One region of the Chimaeribacter sp. YP20170169 genome, then DNA from elsewhere that is predicted to be linked to it. Evidence: predicted binding sites of a transcription regulator. Region 1 holds the regulator's gene; each other region holds the start of a gene.

Region 1 (7,155 bases):
GGGTTGGCGCTGAGCAGCAGGCGGATCGCCTCCTGATAGGCTTCCAACGCCTGCCAGGCGTTGTCGCGCAGCTTGCCGCTCTGCCACTGTGGCCAGAGCCAGATGGTGCTGCCAAAGGCCAGCGCGCAACCAATCAGCGTGTCTACTAACCGTGGAATCAGGAAGTTAGCGCCATTTTGCGTCACCAGTTGCAGCGTGTAGACCGCAGTGATGGTCAGCCCCACCATGCCCAGCCCGTAGTTATTGCGCAGCACCAGATAGGCGGCCAGCATGATCAACACCAACAGGCCCAGCATCGCGGCTTGCGGCAGTTGCAGGTGCAGCACGCCAGCGGCCAGCACCAGCCCGGCCAACGTGCCGATGGCGCGGTGCTGGATACGCACGCGCGTGGCGTTGTAGCCGTTCTGGATCACCAGCAGCGCGGTGAGCAGCACCCAATAGGGTTTCGGCAGGTCAAAGAACAGGCCAATCGAGCTGCCGAGCGCCAGCATCACGCCGACGCGTGCGGCGTTGCGCAGCGACATCGATCGCCAGGAGAGATAGCGCTTCAGCGCTGGCCAGAAGGGCAGGCGGTTGCGGCTCTCCATCAGGTTACGGCGATAGAGCGGCCGCTGGGTATGCAACAGGCGCGCGATGCGGTTGAAGTGGTAGTAGCAGAACTGGCCGACCGGGTTATCAGGGTAGCGGTTGGCAATCTTCTCCAGCGCTGCCAGTTCGCCGCCCATCTCAAAGCGGGCGGAGCGGCGGTGGTAGAGCAGGTCATCGGCAATCATCCGCAGCCGCTTGGCGATCACCTCCGCATTGCGGCGGATAATCGCCTCTGCTTGGCTCTGCGCCACCAGTTTCTGCACCTCCTCTGGCTGGTGCAGGCTGACGGTAATGTGCTCCTGGAGATCGAGCGCCACCTGGAAGGCGCGGAACAGCCGCCGATAGTGCGGGTGGCGCTCGCCGGAGAGCATATGCAGTTGCTGATAGACCTGCACAATCAACTCCATCACCTTCTGCTGGCGCTTGAGCAGCGGGGGCAGGGCAGTGTCTGGATCTAGATGCTGGGTCAGCAGGCTGTACTTGGCATCAACGTAGTCACCCAGTTCGCGGTAGAGCAGACTGAGCGATTCACGCATTGGCTGCTCTTTCCACAGCCGGAACCAGCCCCAGGTAAACAGCCCATACCAGAGCGTGCCGAGCACGAACAGCCCCGGTGCCTGCCAGAGCGGCGTGGTGCCAGCCATGCTAAGGGTAAAGATGGCCGCCACCAGCGTGCCGTTGAGCAGCCGGCCATGCAGCGGGCTGATCTCGCCTGTCACGCCGAGCAGCAGCGCCAGCGCCAGCAAAATCAGCGGCAGCGGACAGTGGGCGTAGAGCAAGAGCAGTTGCAGTATCAGGCTGCATCCGGCGAACAGCGTACCGCCAATGGCCAGACGTTTTACATAGCGCCGATGGGGCGTGTCGAGACCGGCGATGTTGCAGCAGGCGGGCACCAGTGAGAAGAGCAAGCCGACCTGGAGCTGGCCGAACGGCAGCGCGATGGCCGCGGGCAGGCAGAGCACCAGCGTTTGCCGCAGGGCGTAGTTGACTTCAGGATGGTAAATAAGACGGCGCCACATGTTCAATCAGGGAAGAACGGCGCAGTGCGGGGGGGCCGCAGCTGCGCCGTGTTGATCCGGGATTAACGAGTGCCGTAGACGACAATCGTTTTGCCGTGGGCGGAGATCAGGTTCTGATCTTCCAGCATTTTCAGGATGCGGCCGACGGTTTCGCGGGAGCAACCTACGATTTGACCAATCTCCTGGCGGGTAATCTTGATCTGCATACCATCGGGGTGGGTCATGGCATCAGGCTGTTTCGCCAGATTGAGCAGGGTCTGGGCGATACGGCCAGTCACATCCAGGAAGGCAAGGTTGCCCACCTTTTCGGAGGTAACTTGCAGGCGGCGCGCCATCTGGGAGGAGAGGCGCATCAGGATGTCCGGGTTGACCTGGATCAGCTGACGGAATTTCTTGTAGGAGATCTCCGCCACTTCACAAGCCGTTTTGGCGCGTACCCACGCGCTGCGCTCCTGGCCCTCTTCGAACAGGCCAAGTTCGCCGATGAAATCCCCTTGGTTGAGGTAGGAGAGGATCATCTCTTTGCCCTCTTCATCCTTGATCAGCACGGCGACCGAACCTTTCACGATGTAGTAGAGCGTTTCAGCCTTTTCACCCTGGTGAATCAGCGTACTTTTGGAAGGGTATTTATGAATATGGCAGTGAGACAGGAACCATTCGAGAGTAGGGTCTGTTTGCGGTTTGCCGAGAACCATTTGCTTTTATCCTCTGTTGTAATCGCTGCCCAAAATCACAGGGCTCAGAGTTCCCTGTACGGCGTTTTGAAAATACGCCTCTTTCAAGAGTATTAACTGTCTGATAATGCTGCAAGGCGGAGGCTGAAAAGTCGCCAAACGGCGGCCTCGTCGTTCCATTGAAAACCTGACCTTGCTCCATACAGAACATTTTGTTTCGGGTTTGTTTTATCACAGCCTGAACCGAGTGTCTTCTGTTGTCTCGCTTCAGCATGATGAAGATCGGCCCGATTGCCTGTTTGGCTGCGAGGGGTTAGGCTATTTTCAGAAAATAATCGGAGGATGAGGCTATGCAGGCACGGGTAAAGTGGGTGGAAGGGCTGACGTTTCTGGGGGAGTCCGCATCGGGCCACCAGATCTTGATGGATGGCAATGCCGGTGACAAGGCACCCAGCCCGATGGAGATGGTGCTGATGTCCGTGGGCGGCTGTAGCGCGATTGATGTGGTCTCCATCCTACAGAAGGCGCGGCAGGATGTGCGCGACTGTGAGGTGCGCCTGACCTCAGAGCGCCGCGACGAGGTGCCGCGCACCTTTACGCACATCAACCTACACTTTGTGGTGAGCGGCAAGGGGCTGACGGAGAAGAGTGTGGAACGCGCCGTCAACCTCTCGGCAGAGAAGTACTGCTCGGTGTCACTGATGATCGGCAAGGCCGCGTCAGTGACCCACAGCTTTGAGATTGTCAGCGTCGAGTGACGCCCAGGGGGCGGCCCGCCGTCCCCGCTTACTTGATGATTTTCCCCTCCAGCAGCCGCTGCACTAGCGGTGCCATGATCAACTCCATCGCCAGCCCCATTTTGCCGCCCGGCACCACCAATGTATTGATATGAGAGATAAATGAGCCTTGCAGCATAGCTAGCAGATAGGGGAAATCGATCGCCCCCAGCCCGCGGAAGTGGATCACCACAAAGCTCTCATCCAGCGATGGGATCGCCTTGGCGGCAAACGGGTTGGAGGTGTCCACCGTCGGCACGCGCTGGAAGTTGATATGGGTGCGGGAGAACTGCGGCGTGATGTAGTTGATGTAATCCTCCATCGACCGCACCACCGAGTCCATCACAGCCTCGCGCGAGTGGCCGCGCTCATTGGTGTCGCGGATCAGCTTCTGGATCCACTCCAGATTGACGATCGGCACCACGCCGACCAGCAGATCCACATGCCGCGCCACGTCGTGGTGCTCGGTCACTACCCCGCCATGCAGCCCTTCGTAGAACAGCACGTCGGTCTCCTCCGGCAGCGGGTGCCAGGGGGTGAAGGTGCCCGGCACCTGATTGTAGGGCACTGCCTCGTCATAGGTGTGGAGGTACTTGCGCGCCTGCCCGTTGCCCTCACGCCCATACTGGATGAAGGTCTGCTCCAGCAAACCGAAGTCATTGGCCTCTGGGCCAAAGTAGCTGACATGCCGGCCCAGGTCGCGCGCCTTGCGGATCGCCATGTCCATCTCAGGTCGGGTGTAGCGGTGGAAGCTGTCGCCCTCCACCTCGGCGGCGCGGATGTTCAGTTGCTGGAAAATTTTGCGGAACGCCAGGCTGGTGGTGGTGGTGCCGGCTCCGCTGGAGCCAGTGACGGCGATGACCGGGTGTTGGGCTGACATAGTTTCAAGACTCCATGAGAGGTGATGCCTGCATACCGTGCAATCAGCATAATTAATTATAGAGTTACCATAATTATGCGGACGCGCCTAGGGGCAGGCCCTCGGCCACTCAGCCTTGGTCACTCGGCCTGCTCGCCCCGATCGCCACGGAACTGGTTGCGCGGCATGATATTGACCGACTCATGCAGCTCCGACCATACCAGCACCACTTCACCACTTTTCAACTGGCGGCGTACATCTTCGACCTTCTGCTCCAGCGTCCGTTCATGTTCGCCGTAATCAGTGCCCTCGCGCAGGACGAACGCCTCAATCAGGTTGCTCAGGGTGTCGCTGTCGAGTTCTTTCCAAGGAATAATCATGCTTCAGGCTCCAGATAGGGGGACAGCCAGGCCGGGATACGGTGCTCCAGCCACATTTGCGGCCGCTTCAGGGTGCCGCTGACAAAACCGACATGGCCGCCATGCTCCGTCAACTGGTACTGGACGTTGGCAGGGAGCTGGCCGGCATCGGGGATCACCGCGTCGGTCATAAAGGGATCATCCTTGGCATGGATGATCAGCAAGGGGGTGGTGATGCGCGGCAGCAGCGGCATCGCGCTGCAACGGCGGTAGTAGTCAAGCGCGTCGTCAAAACCGTGGGCGCGCGCGGTGATGGCGTCATCAAAATCGCGCAGCCGCTTCAGGCCCTTCAGCTGCTGGAGGTTGACCGGCAGGGTATTGGGATAGGCTTGAAGCTTGCGGGCGGCGTTGCGCTTGAGCTGCTCCAGCAGATAGCGCTGGTAAACGCGTGAAAAGCCCTGCTCCAGTCGCTGTGAGCAAGGCTCCAGCATCAGCGGTGCCGAGACCACCACCGCCGCGGCCAGCCGCGCGCGCTCACCCTCCTCGCCCAGATAGCAGGCCAGCATATTGCCGCCGAGCGAGACGCCCACCGCCGCCGTTGGCACCGGGCCGTGCTGCTCCTCCAGCCAGCGCAGGAAGAAGCGCGCATCCTCGGTTTCGCCGGAGTGGTAGATGCGTTGCAGGCGATTGGCCTCGCCGCTGCAGCCTCGGAAGTGCATCACCACGCCCAGCCAGCCGCGCTGCTGCCAAGCGTGGAGCAGGCCGTGGGCATAGGGGCTGTAGAAACTCCCCTCCAGCCCGTGGAACAGCACCACGCGCGGCTTACCGACCGCCTGTTCGGGCGGTTCGCTCCAGGCCAGATCGACGAAATCGCCATCCGGCAGTTCCAGCCGCTGCCAGTGCGGCTGGAGACGCGCCTGCCGCCGGTAGAGGCGGGGCAGCAGCGTTTGCAGGTGCGGGTTACGCGCCCCGCGCATGGCCTGAAAAGTATCGTGCATGGCGGACATCGTTTTCTTCATGGGTCAGGATGGACAGTGGGGGTTATCACGCCGTCAGCGGCTGGGTGAAGATTATCATATCGCACAACGCCGGGGCGGGAAGTGCCCCGGCCAAAGGAACCGGGTTTATTTCTCGCCATGCGCAACAGGGCGGGCCGGGGAGGCCCACCCGTACATCACTCGGCGCTGAACTGCTCAAGCTGCTCCTGGATCTCCAGCCACGCCATCTCAGCCTCTTCCAGCCCGGCCTTGGCCTGCGCCTGTTTTTGCAGGCAGGCGGTCAGGTCGGCCTTGCGGGCCGGATCGTAGAGTGCGGTGTCACCGAGCGTGGTTTCCGCCTCCGCCAACTGCGCGCTGTAGCTCTCCATCTGCTTCTCCAGTTGCTGCAACTTCTTGCGCAGTGGCTGGGTCTGGCTACGCAGTTCCGCCTCGCGCCGCTTCTGGTCTTTACGTGCCTGCGCGCTATTGCTGCCCAACTCTTTGGCAGGTGCGTCCTGCTGGCTCTCCTGCTTTTGCAGGTCGCTCAGCCACTGCTGGTAATCCTCCAGATCGCCCTCGAAAGGCTCGACTTTGCCGTCGTGCACCAGATAGAGATCGTCCGTGGTGGAGCGCAACAGGTGGCGATCGTGCGAGACCACCACCAGCGCGCCCTCGAAGTCGATCAGCGCTTCGGTTAGCGCTTGACGCATGTCGAGATCCAGGTGGTTGGTCGGCTCATCGAGCAGCAGCAGGTTGGGGCGCTGCCAGACAATCAGCGCCAGCACCAGCCGCGCCTTTTCGCCGCCGGAGAAGCGGGCGGTCTGCTCGGTCACTTTGTCGCCCTGGAAACCGAAGCCACCCAGATAGTCGCGCAGCTGTTGCTCCAGCTCGCGCGGCGCCAGCCGGCTCAGGTGCTGGAGCGGCGACTCGTCGGCGCGCAAAAACTCCAGCTGGTGCTGGGCGAAGTACCCCAGCTTGACGTCCTTCGCCAGACCAATCTCGCCCTGCTGCGGCGCGAGGGTGCCGGCCAGCAGCTTGATCAGCGTCGATTTGCCAGCACCATTGCGCCCCAGCAGGCCAATGCGCGAGCCGGGCACCAGATTCAGCTTGATAGCGTCGAGGATGGTGCGATCGCCATAGCCAGCGCTCACCTTCTCCATGCGCAGCAGCGGATCGGGCAGCGCCTCTGGCGCACGGAAGCTGAAGTGGAACGGGTTATCGACGTGCGCTGGGGCGATCAGCTCCATCCGCTCGAGCATCTTGATGCGGCTCTGCGCCTGCTTGGCCTTGCTGGCCTTGGCACGGAAGCGATCGATGTAGCTTTGCAGGTGGGCCACTTTCTCCTGCTGGCTCTGGTAGAGCGACTGCTGTTGCGCCAGTTTGGTGGCGCGCTGGCGCTCGAAGGAGGAGTAGTTGCCGGTGTACTCGTTCAACGACTGCTGCTCAATATGCAGGATTTTGTCGACGATCGGGTCGAGGAAGTCGCGATCGTGCGAGATCAGGATCAGCGTGCCGGGATAACCCTTCAGCCACTTCTCCAGCCAGATCACCGCGTCCAGATCGAGGTGGTTAGTTGGCTCATCGAGCAGCAGCAGATCGGAGCGGCAGATCAGTGCCTGTGCCAGGTTAAGGCGCATCCGCCAGCCACCGGAAAAATCTTTCACCGGCTGCTGGAGCTGGCCCTGCGAGAAGCCAAGGCCGTGCAGCAAGCTGGAGGCGCGCGCCTGAATGGTCCAGGCCTGAATGGCGTCCAGCTTGCCGTGCACCAGCGCGATGGCGTTGCCGTCGTTGCGCGCGTCAGCGGCGCGCAGGTCGGCCTCTAGCTGGCGGAACTCGCGGTCGCCGTCAATCACATACTCCAGCGCGGGTACATCCAGCGCCGGCGTCTCCTGGTTGACCCAGG
Region 2 (7,155 bases), 1.9 Mb from region 1:
TGCCAACTGGACGCCCGCCGGAACTTCGGCTGCGACGGCGGCACCGGCCGTCAGGAGGCCGGAAGCCATCAGGATGGCCGCAGCCAGGCGTGTTTTTTTCGTGATGTTGGTCATGCTGTTTTGAACTCCCATTTTTATTATGAACTCACCGCTGAACGGCAAGATTGTTCCGCGAACGGAGTGTTGCGGCCCTCCTGCCGGAACGACGGCAGAACGGCGGATCTCTGTGCACCCTCACCTCTCTATAGCAGGTAATTCTGCTGATTAATGGGGCTGCCTCACATTGTCAGGGTTTGGTGCGGTAGTAGTTTTTCAGGTCAGTCAGATCCTGCGGATCCTGGCCGGTAAAGCCGCCCACCGTGGGTTTTACCAGCCGCGCACTGACCCGGTAATAGACCGGGATCAGCGCCGAATCCTGATCTAGCTGGGCCTCGGCCTGCTGGTAAAGAGCGCGGCGCGCGGCCTCATCCGGGGCGGCCAGCGTCTGCGCCATCAGGCGGTCAAAGGCCGCGCTGCGATAAAACAGGGTGTTGTTGCTGCTGGTCGAGACCGCCATGTTGAGGAAGGTGGACGGCTCATTGTAGTCGGCGCACCAGGTGGCGCGGGCAATGTCAAAGTTGCCCTGACGGCGCGTCTCCAGCATGGTTTTCCACTCCTGATTTTGCAGCGTGACCTGCGCGCCCAAATTTTTCGTCCACATGGAGGCGGCGGCGATCGCCTGCTGCTTGTTCTGGTCGGAAGTGTTGTAGAGCAGCGCGACCTTCAACGGATGGGCCGCATTGAAGCCTGCCTGCGCCAGCAGCTTGCGCCCCTCGGCGTAGCGCTGCTGCGGGCTCCAGGCGGCCCAGGCGGGGGCGGCAAAGTCCGCGCCAGCGGTATAGGGGGGCGTCAGGCCATAGGCCGGGATCTGCCCCTGCCCCATGATTTTGTCAGTGATGATCTGCCGGTCCAGTCCCAGCTTCAGCGCTGTCCTGACCCGCACATCATTCAGCGGCGGGCGCTGGTTGTTCAGCTCATAGTAGAAGGTGCAGAGCAGCGGGTTGATGTGCAGCTGATCGCCCAACTCCCGCTTTACCATGGGGAACAGCGTCGGCGGGATGGCACTGTTGGTGATGTCCGTATCGCCACTGCGATAGCGGTTAATGTCGCTCACTTCCGAGGAGATGGGCAGGAAAGTGGCCTGCTCAAGCACCGTGTGGGCGTTGTCCCAATAGGTGGGGCTGCGCACCAGATCAATGCGCTCGTTGACCACCCACCCCTTCAGGCGGTAGGCACCGTTACCGACATAGTGCTCCGGCTGCGTCCAGCGATCGCCAAATTTCTCTATCACCGACTGCTTGACGGGCTTCAGCGCGGTATTGGCCAGCAGCGTAACAAAATAGGGGACGGGTTCTGTCAGCGTGACCTGAAGGGTATGGTCATCCAGCGCCTTGACGCCCAGGGTGTCAGGCGTTTTTTTGCCTGCCAAAATGTCATCAATATTGGCAACCTTGCCAAATTGCAGGTAGCTGGCATAGGGCGAGGCGGTTTTTGGATCAACCAGACGCTGCCAACTATAGACAAAATCCTTGGCGGTGACCGGGGAACCATCACTCCATTGGCTATTTTGACGAAGATGGAACGTCCAGACCCGGTAACCGTTATTTTCCCAACTTTCTGCTACGCCGGGACGGAGTGCACCCTTGGCATCCGTCTCAACCAGCCCTTCCAGAAGATTTAGGATAATATTGGATTCCGGAACGCCCTCAATTTTATGCGGGTCCAGGGAGGAGACTTCAGAGCCGTTGTTAATCACGATGCTCTGCTCTTCTGCCAAGGCAGCACTGGCAGGAACATCGGCGGCAAACAGGCTTTGCGCGGTAAAACAGCTGGACAATGCCATGAAACATGCGAAACGTGCGGGTGTCACTTTTAATGATCCTACTGCCACTCTCCCCTCCCCATTGCATTCATCTACAGATAAGTAAGCATTAACAAGCAATTTCCAAGCCTGCTTTTTGACATGGCCGACTGAGTTCCCGCGACAGGGCGGTTTTGGAAATTAACAGAAGCAAAAAACGGGTGCCAATATATTTTACGGAAATGTTAAGCATTTCTCTTTTATAAGCTTGCCACTTTGGAAGAAACAGGCTTGCATCACTTGGCTCAATAAAATTGGCAGTAATATCAGCCAGTTAATTGATTCACAATTTACGTTAGCCCTGAAAAGTGGCGCTGTAACAAATTATTCAAAAACAAAGCGTTAACTTATGTCGCCGTCAAAGAATAAATCGCTATGCAGCTGCTGTTTAACACTAATAACATCTTGTCACACGTCCGACAAGTCCTTCAGAAAGATGTGATTAAATTAACATCATAGGTAAGTAGCGGGGAGAGACAGGGCAAGAGTAAAGCGGGGAAAATGTTTGAAAACAGTGAAGTGAACCGTTTTAGCACAACGACATCAATTTTATGCCACATTTTAGTGCGACTGCCGTTTAACACTGCGGATTCTGCACCAAATAATAGCATTTAATCTGGCGCGAATTATCTGATGCGCCCGACCGGGCGCATCAAAACAAGAGGAAACGACATTACAGCAGGCCGGGGAAAATGGTTTTGATACCGTTCACAATAAATTCAATGCCCAACGCCATCAGCAGCAGCCCCATGATGCGGGTAACGACGTTGATGCCCGTCTGGCCCAGCAGCCTAACCACTAGCGGCGCGGCGCGGAACAGCAGCCAGCAGCAGAAGGAGAAGAGCGCGATCGCCAGTGTCAGCCCCAGCAAATTTTGCCAGCTGTGGTAACGCGAACTCCAGACGATGGTGGAGCTGATGGCACCCGGCCCGGCCATCAGCGGCAGGGCCAGAGGCACCACACCAACGCTTTCACGAATGGCGCTCTCGGACTTCTCCTGCTTGTTCTGCTTATCTTCCCCCAGCTTGCCGCTGATCATCGACATGGCGATGGTGACCACCAGAATGCCACCCGCAATGCGGAACGAGTCAATCGAAATGCCGAACAGCCGCAAAATGGCGTCACCCAAAAACAGGGAGGTACAGAGGATAATGGCCACGGAGAGATTGGCGGTCAGGTTAGTTCTGTCTCTACCTGCGGCAGCCTGATAGCTGGTCATGCTGATAAATACCGGCAGGATGCCAATGGGGTTGACCAAGGCAAAAAGGCCGATAAAAAATTTAATGTATCCTGAGAAATCTAACAGTGTCTGGCTCATGCAGAGCTCCGCTAACAGGGCCATAGGGATGAAGTTTTGGAAGGCGCTAATGTAATAGAATCACCACCGGTAATCCATCAACTTTCCTAGCATTTAATATTGATGTTAACCTACATCAAGAAATAATTAACCAAGTTTGCGTGCCTATATATTTTTACAGTTGCTTCGCGATTAAAAATAAAAGCCGGCTCTTATGTTTGAGAAAATTTATCGTTTAATTCCCCGCTGAAAGGTGTCAGCTTGGAGATTTTTTGATCTAAATCAAAAAGAGCCACCCAGCAGGGGCGTAAAATCTTCACATACCCAACAACGGCAGGCCACTCGCTCTTGTCACACCAGGTTGCCACAGGCGCCGGCCCACTACACAGCCGCACTCTGACAAGCTCTTTCAGTAAATAAGCAATATTGCAGCCCCCCGATGGAACGGGATCCCAGGCCCAGCCGGCTAGGGTCGTGAGAGCTATACTTGCTGCGCTGACAGCTCATTTACTAAAAGAGTTTAACCTTATCAGGAGAGCATTATGGCTGTAACCAATGTCGCTGAATTGAACGCGCTCGTCGCCCGTGTCAAAGAAGCCCAGCGCGAGTATGCCAACTTTACTCAAGAGCAAGTCGACAAAATCTTCCGTGCCGCTGCCCTTGCGGCCGCTGATGCCCGCATCCCCCTGGCGAAGATGGCCGTTGCTGAGTCCGGCATGGGTATTGTGGAAGACAAAGTCATCAAAAACCACTTTGCCTCTGAATATATCTACAATGCTTACAAAGATGAAAAAACCTGTGGCGTTCTGTCAGAAGATGACACTTTCGGCACCATCACCATCGCAGAACCCATTGGCCTGATTTGTGGGATTGTCCCCACCACCAACCCCACCTCCACCGCTATCTTTAAGGCGCTGATTAGCCTAAAAACCCGTAACGGCATCATCTTCTCCCCACACCCACGCGCCAAAAACGCCACCAACAAAGCAGCCGACATCGTGCTGCAAGCGGCCATCGCGGCTGGCGCGCCTAAAGACATCATTGGCTGGATTGACGAGCCATCTGTTGAACTCTCCAACCAGCTGATGCACCACCCTGACCTGAACCTGATTCTGGCGACCGGTGGCCCAGGCATGGTGAAGGCGGCCTACAGCTCGGGTAAACCGGCTATCGGCGTGGGTGCCGGTAACACGCCAGTTGTTGTGGATGAGAGCGCTGACATCAAACGTGTGGTGGCCTCCATCCTGATGTCCAAGACCTTCGATAATGGCGTTATCTGTGCCTCCGAACAGTCAGTGATTGTGGTTGACGCCGTTTATGAAGCGGTGCGTGAGCGCTTTGCCACCCACGGCGGCTACCTGCTGCGCGGTCAGGAGCTGAAGGCAGTGCAGGATATTATCCTGAAAAATGGCGGCCTGAACGCGGCCATCGTTGGCCAGCCCGCGGCTAAAATCGCCGAAATGGCCGGCATCAAAGTGCCAGCGTCTACCAAAGTGCTGATTGGCGAAGTCTCTCTGGTGGATGAGTCTGAGCCGTTCGCCCATGAGAAGCTCTCCCCGACTCTGGCGATGTACCGGGCCAGCAACTTTGAAGACGCGGTCGTCAAAGCGGAGAAACTGGTGGCGATGGGCGGTATCGGCCACACCTCCTGCCTCTACACCGATCAGGACAACCAGCCAGAGCGCGTGAAGTACTTCGGCGACAAGATGAAGACCGCGCGTATCCTGATCAACACCCCGGCCTCCCAAGGGGGGATTGGTGACCTGTATAACTTCAAGCTGGCGCCTTCCCTAACACTGGGCTGCGGCTCCTGGGGCGGTAACTCCATCTCTGAAAACGTGGGTCCCAAACACCTGATCAACAAGAAAACGGTCGCGAAACGGGCAGAAAACATGCTGTGGCACAAACTTCCGAAATCCATCTATTTCCGTCGCGGTTCACTGCCGATTGCCCTGGAAGAAGTGGCGACCGATGGTGCCAAACGCGCCTTCATCGTGACCGACCGTTTCCTGTTCAACAACGGCTATGCCGACCAGGTGACCAGCGTGCTGAAAGGCCACGGCATTGAGACTGAAGTCTTCTTTGAAGTGGAAGCTGACCCGACCCTGAGTATCGTGCGCAAGGGCGCAGAGCTGATGAACTCGTTCAAACCGGACGTTATCATCGCGCTGGGTGGCGGTTCACCGATGGATGCGGCGAAGATCATGTGGGTAATGTATGAACACCCGGAAACCCACTTCGAGGAGCTGGCGCTGCGCTTTATGGACATCCGTAAACGCATCTACAAGTTCCCAAAAATGGGCGTGAAGGCGAAGATGGTTGCCATCACTACCACCTCTGGCACCGGCTCTGAAGTGACGCCGTTCGCCGTAGTGACGGATGATGCCACCGGCCAGAAATATCCGCTGGCAGACTATGCCCTGACCCCGGATATGGCGATTGTGGATGCCAACCTGGTGATGAACATGCCGAAATCTCTGTGCGCCTTTGGCGGCCTGGATGCGGTCACCCATGCGCTGGAAGCCTACGTCTCCGTGCTGGCGAATGAGTACTCAGACGGCCAGGCGCTGCAAGCGCTGAAACTGTTGAAAGAGAACCTGCCGCAGAGCTACCGCGATGGCGCGAAAAACCCGGTTGCCCGTGAGCGTGTGCACAACGCCGCCACCATCGCCGGTATCGCGTTTGCCAACGCCTTCCTTGGGGTGTGTCACTCCATCGCCCACAAACTGGGTTCTGAGTTCCACATTCCGCACGGTCTGGCGAACGCCATGCTGATCGCCAACGTCATTCGCTACAACGCCAATGACAACCCGACCAAGCAGACTGCGTTCAGCCAGTATGACCGTCCGCAAGCACGCCGTCGCTACGCAGAGATCGCTGACCATCTCGGCTTGAGCGCACCGGGCGACCGTACCGCGCAGAAGATCGAGAAGCTGCTTAACTGGCTGGATGAGATGAAGACCGAGCTGGGCATCCCAACCTCCATCCGTGAGGCGGGCGTGCAGGAAGCGGACTTCTTGGCGAAAGTGGATAAACTCTCTGAAGATGCCTTTGATGACCAGTGTACGGGTGCCAACCCGCGTTATCCGCTGATCTCTGAGCTGAAACAGATTCTGCTGGATACCTACTACGGCCGTAAATTTACCGAAGAGGAGCGCGGCGAAGAGGCAAAAGAGCCAGCGCTGGTCTCTGCAGGTAAAGCGGACAAGAAAGCCAAGAAATAAGCGCCAGCCTTGCGAGGCGCAACGCTAATAAAAAACCCGCCCACTGGGCGGGTTTTTTTATCGCTGCTAAAGAATTTACTATGGCGCGTCCTGAGACGGCTCGGCGCTGGCCAGCGCATCCTTATAGTGTCTACGGCACACTGACACGTAACGCTCATTGCCGCCAATCACCACCTGCTCGCCCGCCTGCATGGGTCGGCCATTCTGGTCGAGACGTAATACCCGGTTGGCTTTGCGGCCACAGTGGCAGATGGTTTTTAACTCCACCAGCTTATCCGCCCAGGCCAGCAAATATTGGCTGCCGATGAAAAGTTCACCCAAGAAATCAGTACGCAAGCCATAACACAATACCGGAATATCCAGGTCATCAACCACATTACACAATTGGTTAACCTGCTCTTTGGTAAGAAATTGGCTCTCATCCAGTAACACGCAATGTACGGGCTGCTGCACATGCTCCTGGTTAATCATCGCCAATAGATTGGTCTCTGCATTATAGAGTTGCGCTTGCGAAGATAGCCCAATACGTGAACTGACTTTGCCGACGCCAAAGCGCTGGTCAATTTCAGCAGTGAATACCAATGTCCGCATCCCTCGCTCCTGATAGTTATAGGAGGATTGCAGCAACGCCGTCGATTTACCGGCATTCATTGCGGAATAATAGAAATAGAGTTGAGCCATACGCCCTTGCGCTCCCTAACTGGCTTAGCAAAAAAATTGCCGCGAGTGTAGCA
Region 3 (7,155 bases), 1.9 Mb from region 1:
TAGAGAAACCCAAACCGAAGCCGAAGCCGAAAGAGGTGGCGAAGCCGGTGAAACGTGAGGTGGAGCCTGCGCCGTCGCCATTTGAGCAGACGGAAAAAACCGCGACCACCTCCCAGCCAGCGCCAGCCGCGGCGGCCCAGCCGACGGTGTCGCAGGGGCCGCGCCCGTTGCAGCGCAGCCAGCCGCTCTATCCGCAGCGCGCCTTTGCCCTGCGCCTTGAGGGGCGTGTTAAGGTGCAATTTGATGTTGAAGGCGATGGCAGCGTCAGCAATGTGCGGGTGCTCTCCGCTGAGCCGCGCAACATGTTTGAGCGCGAGGTGAAGCAGGCGATGCGCAAATGGCGCTATGACAAGGCCGGCAAAGATCTGGTGGTAACCATTGTGTTCAAGATCAATGGTGGCAGCAGCATCCAGTAAACCCGCCATAAAAAAGCCACGGCCTGTGCCGTGGCTTTTTTGTTTGCGAGGGGAGTTACGCCTCGTCCAGACTGAAGTTGCCTTTCCCGGCAGGCAGGGCGCGTGACTTGCCCTGATCGTCCACCGCCACATAGGTGAACACCGCCTCCGTCGCGCGGTAGCGCTGGCCGAGCGGCTCAGAAGAGACCTTCTTCACCCACACTTCGACGTGGATAGTCATGGAGCTACGGCCGGTGCGTACGCAGCGCGCGTAGCAGCACACCACGTCGCCCACCGCGACCGGCTTCAGGAAGGTCATGCCATCCACCCGCACGGTCACCACGCGGCCCTCGGCAATCTCCTTGGCCTGGATTGCGCCGCCCATATCCATCTGCGCCATTAGCCAGCCGCCAAAGATATCGCCATTGGCATTGGTATCCGCCGGCATCGCCAGCGTACGCAGCACCAGCTCGCCGTTGGGTAAACTCTGTTTTTCACTCATGCTCTTGCTTCACAATAAAAAAGAATGTCCCGGCCGCAGCCGGGAGGGGAGTTATTTTTTTGCCCTTCAGGCTTTTTTGCTCTTCCGGCATGTGGCGGTAGATATAGATGCCGCTGAACAGGGTAAACACCAGCGTCAGGGCGGTCAGGCCGAAGACCTTGAAGTTGACCCAGACGTTTTGCGGCAGCCAGAAGGCGACATAAATATTGGCCAGACCGCACACCAGGAAAAACAGCGCCCAGGCCAGGTTCAGGCGGCCCCAGGCGTGATCGGGCAGCGTCAGCTCCTTGCCCAGCATCCGCTGGATCAACGGCTTCTTCAGCACCAGCTGGCTGACCAGCAGCGCCGCGGCAAACAGCACGTAGATCACTGTCACTTTCCATTTGATAAACAGGTCATCATGGAACACCAGCGTCAGGGTGCCAAACACCGCCACCATGACGAACGTGATTAGGGTCATCTTCTCCACCTTGCGGTACTTTACCCAGGTAAAGACCAGCGCCAGCGCCGTGGCGGCGATCAGCGCGCCAGAGGCGATGTAGATGTCATAAAGCTTGTAAAAGGCAAAAAAGACAATCAGGGGCAGAAAATCAAGAAACTGCTTCATAATTCATTCCAGTAGCGATCCATCGTCCGACTATACCGGATTCAATGGGGGCTGTGTATCTCGGGGCACCGTGCATTATCCGCCAGTCAGGGCGGCAGTGCGCGTATTTTATACAAGGTGGCGGCCAGAAAGGCAAAGGGCGCCCGCAGGCGCCCTTTGGGGCAGTGCGCTTAGGCACGCAACAGCATGTAGAGACGGTAGAGATAGATCAACAGCATGGCGGAGATGAGGTTGCTCAGCGCCGTCATTACCACGGTGGCGACGGTTGGCGTCAGCGCCGTCAGCTGGCTGATCAAAAACAGCAGCAGCAGTTTGGCCGCCAGCCAGAGCATCATCGCCGGCACCACCAACTTCACGTTAGCGTAGGCGAGGCGGGCGCTCTGGCGGATTGCCGCCACCACGCCCATCCGCTCGCTCGCCACCATCACCGGCGCCAGCGACACGGCAATGGCAATCAGCACGCCCGGCAGGATAAACAGCATCAAGCCGAGCTGGATCAGCAGCGTGCAGATAAACATCAGCAGCAACAAGCGCGGCAGGATCGGCGCGGAGGTTCCCAGCGCACGCAGCACGCTGGTCGGCTGCCGCTCAGACACCATGCGGATCAGCGTCAGCATCCCGCCGGCCAACAGCACATTGCCCACCAGCGCGGAGAAGGTCGCCGCGGCAGAGACTTTCAGCAACACCATCTGCTGCTCCGGGGACATCTGCTGGATAATCTCCTGCAACCCCATGCCGGCCGTTGAGGTCAGGTCACTCTCTGCATTGGCCAGAATGGCAAGCTGGCCGCTGTCAGGGGTAAAGGCCTGATTCAGCAAGACAGAAATAAAGGCAGTCAGCAGCGCCAGCAACAGGATGCTGGCAAGCTGGTTGCGCATAAAATTAAAACTGTCACGGTACAACGTGTTGGCCGTGATGGGCATGAAAACTCCTTGGCGACAATCAAATCAGTAAGCCGCTGATTGTAACCTGTTACGGACCGGTGTGGCACCCCGCGTTCAGCGTCAGGGCGTCATCCGGCGGCAGAGTGACCGGCAGGGGCGGCAGGCCATAGCGTGCCCGCGCCCGGTCGCAGGCATCATTATGCACGCCGTTCTCACCGGATTGGTCAAACTCCCGGCACGGGGTCGGCCGGTTCAAATAGATGGAGCAGGAGACAGCGTGTCCAATATCGCCCTCAAGCGCGACGCAGCGCGGCGATTTACTGTTGGTTCCTTGCATGCAACGAAGAAACGGGGTCAGCGGCTCGGTACGATCGACAGGCACAACCCCGCCACCGTCCTCCGCTTCAGCCCAATAGAAAGAGACCCGGAAATGGGCGCAGCAGGCGCCACAACTGACACAAGGATTAAGATGTTCGCTCATCTTGATTACCCACCGACTCCTTACGGCTTCGAACCAAAACCCACAGGGAGTGAGCAACTTACCCACGCCCCCCACGTTACGCAAATGAAATTTTAAGCTAAAAAAGCCCCGAGAAAAGTGACTTACTTTTGATCTGGATCAATTCATTGTTTTTTAATGAAATCAGCAAAACGTGACGGGATGACACCTTTGTCAAATCAATGTAAAGATGCGAACGCATTCAAAATATAAATGCAATGACATTAACTATTTACGCATGAAGGTGTTTGAGCCAAAAGGAGTGGAAAATGAAGAAGGCGTCTTGGATTCTGCTGGCCGCGGCGGCCCTGCCGACGGTGGTCTCCGCGCATCAGGCCGGGGACATTATCGTCCGGGCCGGGACAGCGACGGTGCGCCCGACCGAGGGATCGGACAATGTGCTGGGGCTTGGCCCGTTCAATATCGATAACAATACCCAGCTGGGGCTGACCTTCAGCTATCTGGTCACCGACAACATTGGCGTGGAGCTGCTGGCGGCGACGCCCTTCAAGCATAAGATTGGCCTGCAATCCACGGGCACCATCGCCGAGGTGAAGCAACTGCCGCCAACCCTGATGGCGCAGTACTACTTCGGCGACAAACAGGACAAATTGCGCCCCTATCTAGGCGTGGGCGTCAACTACACCACCTTCTTTGATGAGAAGTTCAATGACACCGGCACCTCAGCGGGACTGAGCGACCTCAGCCTGAAGGACTCCTGGGGCATCGCGGGGCAGGCGGGGCTGGACTACAACCTGAATGCGCACTGGCTGCTGAATATGTCGGTCTGGTGGATGAACATTGAAACCAAGGCACGCTTCAATGCTGGCGGTGAGCACCAGAGCATCGACACGCGCATCGATCCTTGGGTGTTTATGTTTGGGGCGGGCTACCGCTTCTGATCGCCAGAGGCAAAAAAGGCGCACCGGGGTGCGCCTTTTTTATGCGGTTGCCGAGTTACTTGATCTGCATTGCGTTTTCAACCGACTTCACGCCTGTCACCTGGCGCGTCACCTGGACGGCATGGTTGGCGTCCGCCACTGAGCTGACAAACCCGCTCAGCTGTACGCGGCCCTTGAAGGTCTCTACATTGATCTCACGGGATTTCAGCGAGTCATCCGCCAGCAGGGCAGACTTCACCTTGGTGGTCACCACGGTGTCATCAATATAGCCGCCGGTGCCCTCGGATTTGGCGGTCGGCGCGCAGGCCGAAAGGGTCAGCGCCACCATCAGCGCCATGCACATTGCAGATAAGGCTTTAAATAACTTCATATCCATTCTCCATGTCAATTTAGGGTGGCGAGCGCCACGGCCAGCGGCTGCGGCCAGCGCAGGTTTAATAAGTCTGGTAGATAGATGGCAATTCGACAAATCGACAGGAGAAATAAGCAGCACAAAGAACGCCTTACCGCACAAAAGGGTAAGGCGTGGGGGAACTAGCGGCGGGTGGCGGCCTTCATCTCACGCACAAAAGCGCCGAGCTGGCTGAGCATCTCCGCCGGCTGCGTGTGGTGGCGCTCAATGATGCGCACAATCGCCGAGCCAGAGATCGCCCCGGCCGCGCCGGCGGCCAGCGCCTCGCGTACCTGCGCAGGCTCAGAGATGCCAAACCCCTGCAACGGCGGCGCGGCCTGATACTCCGCCAGCTTGTCAATCAGGTGGCCGAGCGGCAACTGGGCGCGCTGTTCGGTGCCGGTCACCCCGGCGCGCGACAGCAGGTAGGTGTAGCCACGGCCGTGGGTCGCCACCTCGCGCAGCAGTTCATCATCGGCGTTGGGCGGGCAGATGAAGATCGGGGCGATCTGGTGGCGCAGGGCGGCGGTACGGAACGGCGCGGACTCCTCCAGCGGCACATCTGCCACCAGCACCGAGTCGACGCCCACCTCGGCGCAGCGCTGGTAGAAGGCATCGATGCCCTTGTGGAACACCAAATTGGCGTACATCAGCAGGCCAATCGGCAGGGTCGGGTGCTTCTGGCGGATCGCTGCCAGCATCTCGAAACAGCGGTTGGGCGTCACGCCAGCGGCGAAGGCGCGCAGCGTGGCATTCTGGATGGTCGGGCCATCCGCCAGCGGATCGGAGAAGGGGATACCCAGCTCCAGCGCATCCGCCCCGGCTTCCACCAGCGTATCCACGATCGCCAGGGAGAGCTCCGGATTGGGGTCGCCAAGGGTAACAAACGGGACGAAGGCCCCCTCCTTGCGGGTTGCCAGCTCGGTAAAACGTTGCTGATAGCGTTCCATTAGATCTCTCCCCGTGTTTTCAAAATGTCGTGAACGGTGAAGATGTCCTTGTCACCGCGGCCGGACAGGTTCACCACCAGAAGCTGCTCTTTTTCCGGCTCCTGCTTGATCATCTTCAGCGCATGGGCCAGCGCGTGGGAGGACTCCAGCGCCGGGATGATGCCCTCGCTGCGGCAGAGCGCCTTGAAGGCGTCCAGCGCCTCCTCATCGGTGACCGAGACATACTCGGCACGGCCAATGCTGTTGAGGTGGGCGTGCTGCGGGCCGACGGAGGGGAAATCCAGCCCGGCGGAGATGGAGTAGGACTCCTCAATCTGCCCATCTTCGGTCTGCATCATCGGCGCTTTCATACCAAAGTAGATGCCTACCTTGCCATGTTTGAGCGGCGCGCCATGCTGGCCGCTCTCAATGCCCAGCCCGGCTGGCTCCACGCCAATCAGGCCGACCGACTCCTCTTCGATGAAGTCCGCGAACATGCCGATGGCATTGGAGCCGCCGCCGACACAGGCCAGCACCGCATCCGGCAGGCGGCCCTCGCGCTCCAGCACCTGCGCCTTGGTCTCTTCGCCAATCATGCGCTGGAACTCACGCACCAGCGTCGGGTAGGGGTGCGGGCCAGCGGCGGTGCCGAGCATGTAGTGGGCGGTCTCGTAGCTGCCCGACCAGTCGCGCAGCGCCTCGTTACAGGCATCTTTCAGCGTGGAGGAGCCGCTGTGCACCGGGATCACCTCCGCGCCCATCAGCCGCATACGGAAGACGTTCGGCGACTGACGCGCGATATCTTTCGCGCCCATATAAATGCGGCACTTCAGGCCGAGCAGGGCGGAGGCGAGGGCAGAGGCCACGCCATGCTGGCCGGCACCGGTCTCCGCGATGATCTCAGTCTTGCCCATCCGTTTCGCCAGCAGCGCTTGGCCGAGCACCTGATTGGTTTTGTGCGCGCCGCCGTGCAGCAGATCCTCGCGCTTCAGATAGAGCTTGGTGCGGGTGCCGGCGGTCAGGTTGCGGCACAGGGTCAGGGCGGTGGGGCGACCGGCGTAGTTTTTCAGCAGTTCCATAAACTCAGCCTGGAACTCCGGGTCGCGCTGGGCGCTGACAAAGGCCTCTTCCAGCTGTTTCAGCGCCGGCACCAGGATTTGCGGCACATACATGCCGCCAAATTCGCCAAAGTAGGGATTAAGTAGAGTCATGCTATCAGTCCTGTCGGTAAAGACGGTAAAACGGCGCGCCTCAGTAGGCGCGCAACGTCTGGAATACGGCCATCACTTTCGCGGCATCCTTGATGCCTGGTGCCTGCTCAACGCCGGAGTTGAAATCCAACCCGGCGCAGCCCAACTGGGCCGCCTGCACGCAGTTGTCAGCGCTCAGGCCACCGGCCAGCAGCACATTCTCCAGCGGCTGCCCGGCCAGCAGGCCCCAGTCGAAGCGCTGGCCGGTGCCGCCCGCGCCGTTGTCCAGCACATAGCGGTCAACGTGGCGCAAATCGCGCGCGGGCAGGTGGTCGCGTACCGAAAGCGCCTTCCAGAGGCGGCAGGCGGCGGGCAGTGCCTCACGCAATGCATCGATGTAAGCCTGATCCTCCGCGCCATGCAATTGCACCGCGTGTAACCCCAGCGTGGCGGCAACATCCGCCACCTCGGCCACCGGCTGGTCGCTGAACACGCCGACATACTTCAGCGGCGCGCCCGCCATCACCTGTTGCGCCTGCGCAATGCTGACGCAGCGAGGCGATCGGGCGGCGAAGATCAGCCCGCCATAGGCGGCCCCGGCCTCTGCCGCGGTCTGGGCGTCCTGCGCGCGGGTCAGGCCGCACACCTTGTTCTCACCCAGCATCACCCGGCGCACCGCCGCACCCAAATCCTCCTCGGCCATCAGCGCACTGCCAATCAGGAAGCCGTTGGCGAAGCGGCTCAGGGCGCGTACCTGGCCGTAGGTGTTGATGCCGGACTCGCTGATCACCGTCACGCCCGGCGGCAGCAGCGGCGCGAGGCGGCGGGTGCGGTCAAGGTCGATGCTCAGGTCGCG

Evidence for each region. Region 1 encodes CRP, which controls carbon source genes, mostly activating them, when cyclic AMP is high. Its sites were predicted from a motif close to ATGTGANNNNNNTCACAT; they were not measured.
Region 2: the regulator CRP is predicted to act here: its motif matches at 3,468-3,485, upstream of ACK3SD_RS09550 (YchE family NAAT transporter).
Region 3: the regulator CRP is predicted to act here: its motif matches at 2,996-3,013, upstream of ompW (outer membrane protein OmpW).

The regions. Positions count from the first base shown of each region.
Region 1 covers NZ_CP176824.1:265,320-272,474, forward strand. The annotation lists gene ACK3SD_RS01140 (YccS/YhfK family putative transporter) at 1-1,607, opposite strand, end outside; gene crp (cAMP-activated global transcriptional regulator CRP) at 1,670-2,302, opposite strand; gene ACK3SD_RS01150 (OsmC family protein) at 2,632-3,039, shown strand; gene ACK3SD_RS01155 (phosphoribulokinase) at 3,068-3,937, opposite strand; gene ACK3SD_RS01160 (YheU family protein) at 4,057-4,296, opposite strand; gene ACK3SD_RS01165 (hydrolase) at 4,293-5,273, opposite strand; gene ACK3SD_RS01170 (ABC transporter ATP-binding protein) at 5,450-7,155, opposite strand, start outside.
Region 2 covers NZ_CP176824.1:2,146,965-2,154,119, forward strand. The annotation lists gene oppA (oligopeptide ABC transporter substrate-binding protein OppA) at 1-114, opposite strand, end outside; gene ACK3SD_RS09545 (ABC transporter substrate-binding protein) at 287-1,882, opposite strand; gene ACK3SD_RS09550 (YchE family NAAT transporter) at 2,574-3,218, opposite strand; gene adhE (bifunctional acetaldehyde-CoA/alcohol dehydrogenase) at 3,740-6,421, shown strand; gene ACK3SD_RS09560 (thymidine kinase) at 6,500-7,102, opposite strand.
Region 3 covers NZ_CP176824.1:2,130,807-2,137,961, reverse strand. The annotation lists gene ACK3SD_RS09495 (energy transducer TonB) at 1-416, shown strand, start outside; gene yciA (acyl-CoA thioester hydrolase YciA) at 472-897, opposite strand; partial or broken gene ACK3SD_RS09485 (septation protein A) at 971-1,504, opposite strand; gene ACK3SD_RS09480 (YciC family protein) at 1,675-2,427, opposite strand; gene ACK3SD_RS09475 (YkgJ family cysteine cluster protein) at 2,477-2,869, opposite strand; gene ompW (outer membrane protein OmpW) at 3,157-3,789, shown strand; gene ACK3SD_RS09465 (BON domain-containing protein) at 3,845-4,159, opposite strand; gene trpA (tryptophan synthase subunit alpha) at 4,324-5,130, opposite strand; gene trpB (tryptophan synthase subunit beta) at 5,130-6,320, opposite strand; gene trpCF (bifunctional indole-3-glycerol-phosphate synthase TrpC/phosphoribosylanthranilate isomerase TrpF) at 6,361-7,155, opposite strand, start outside.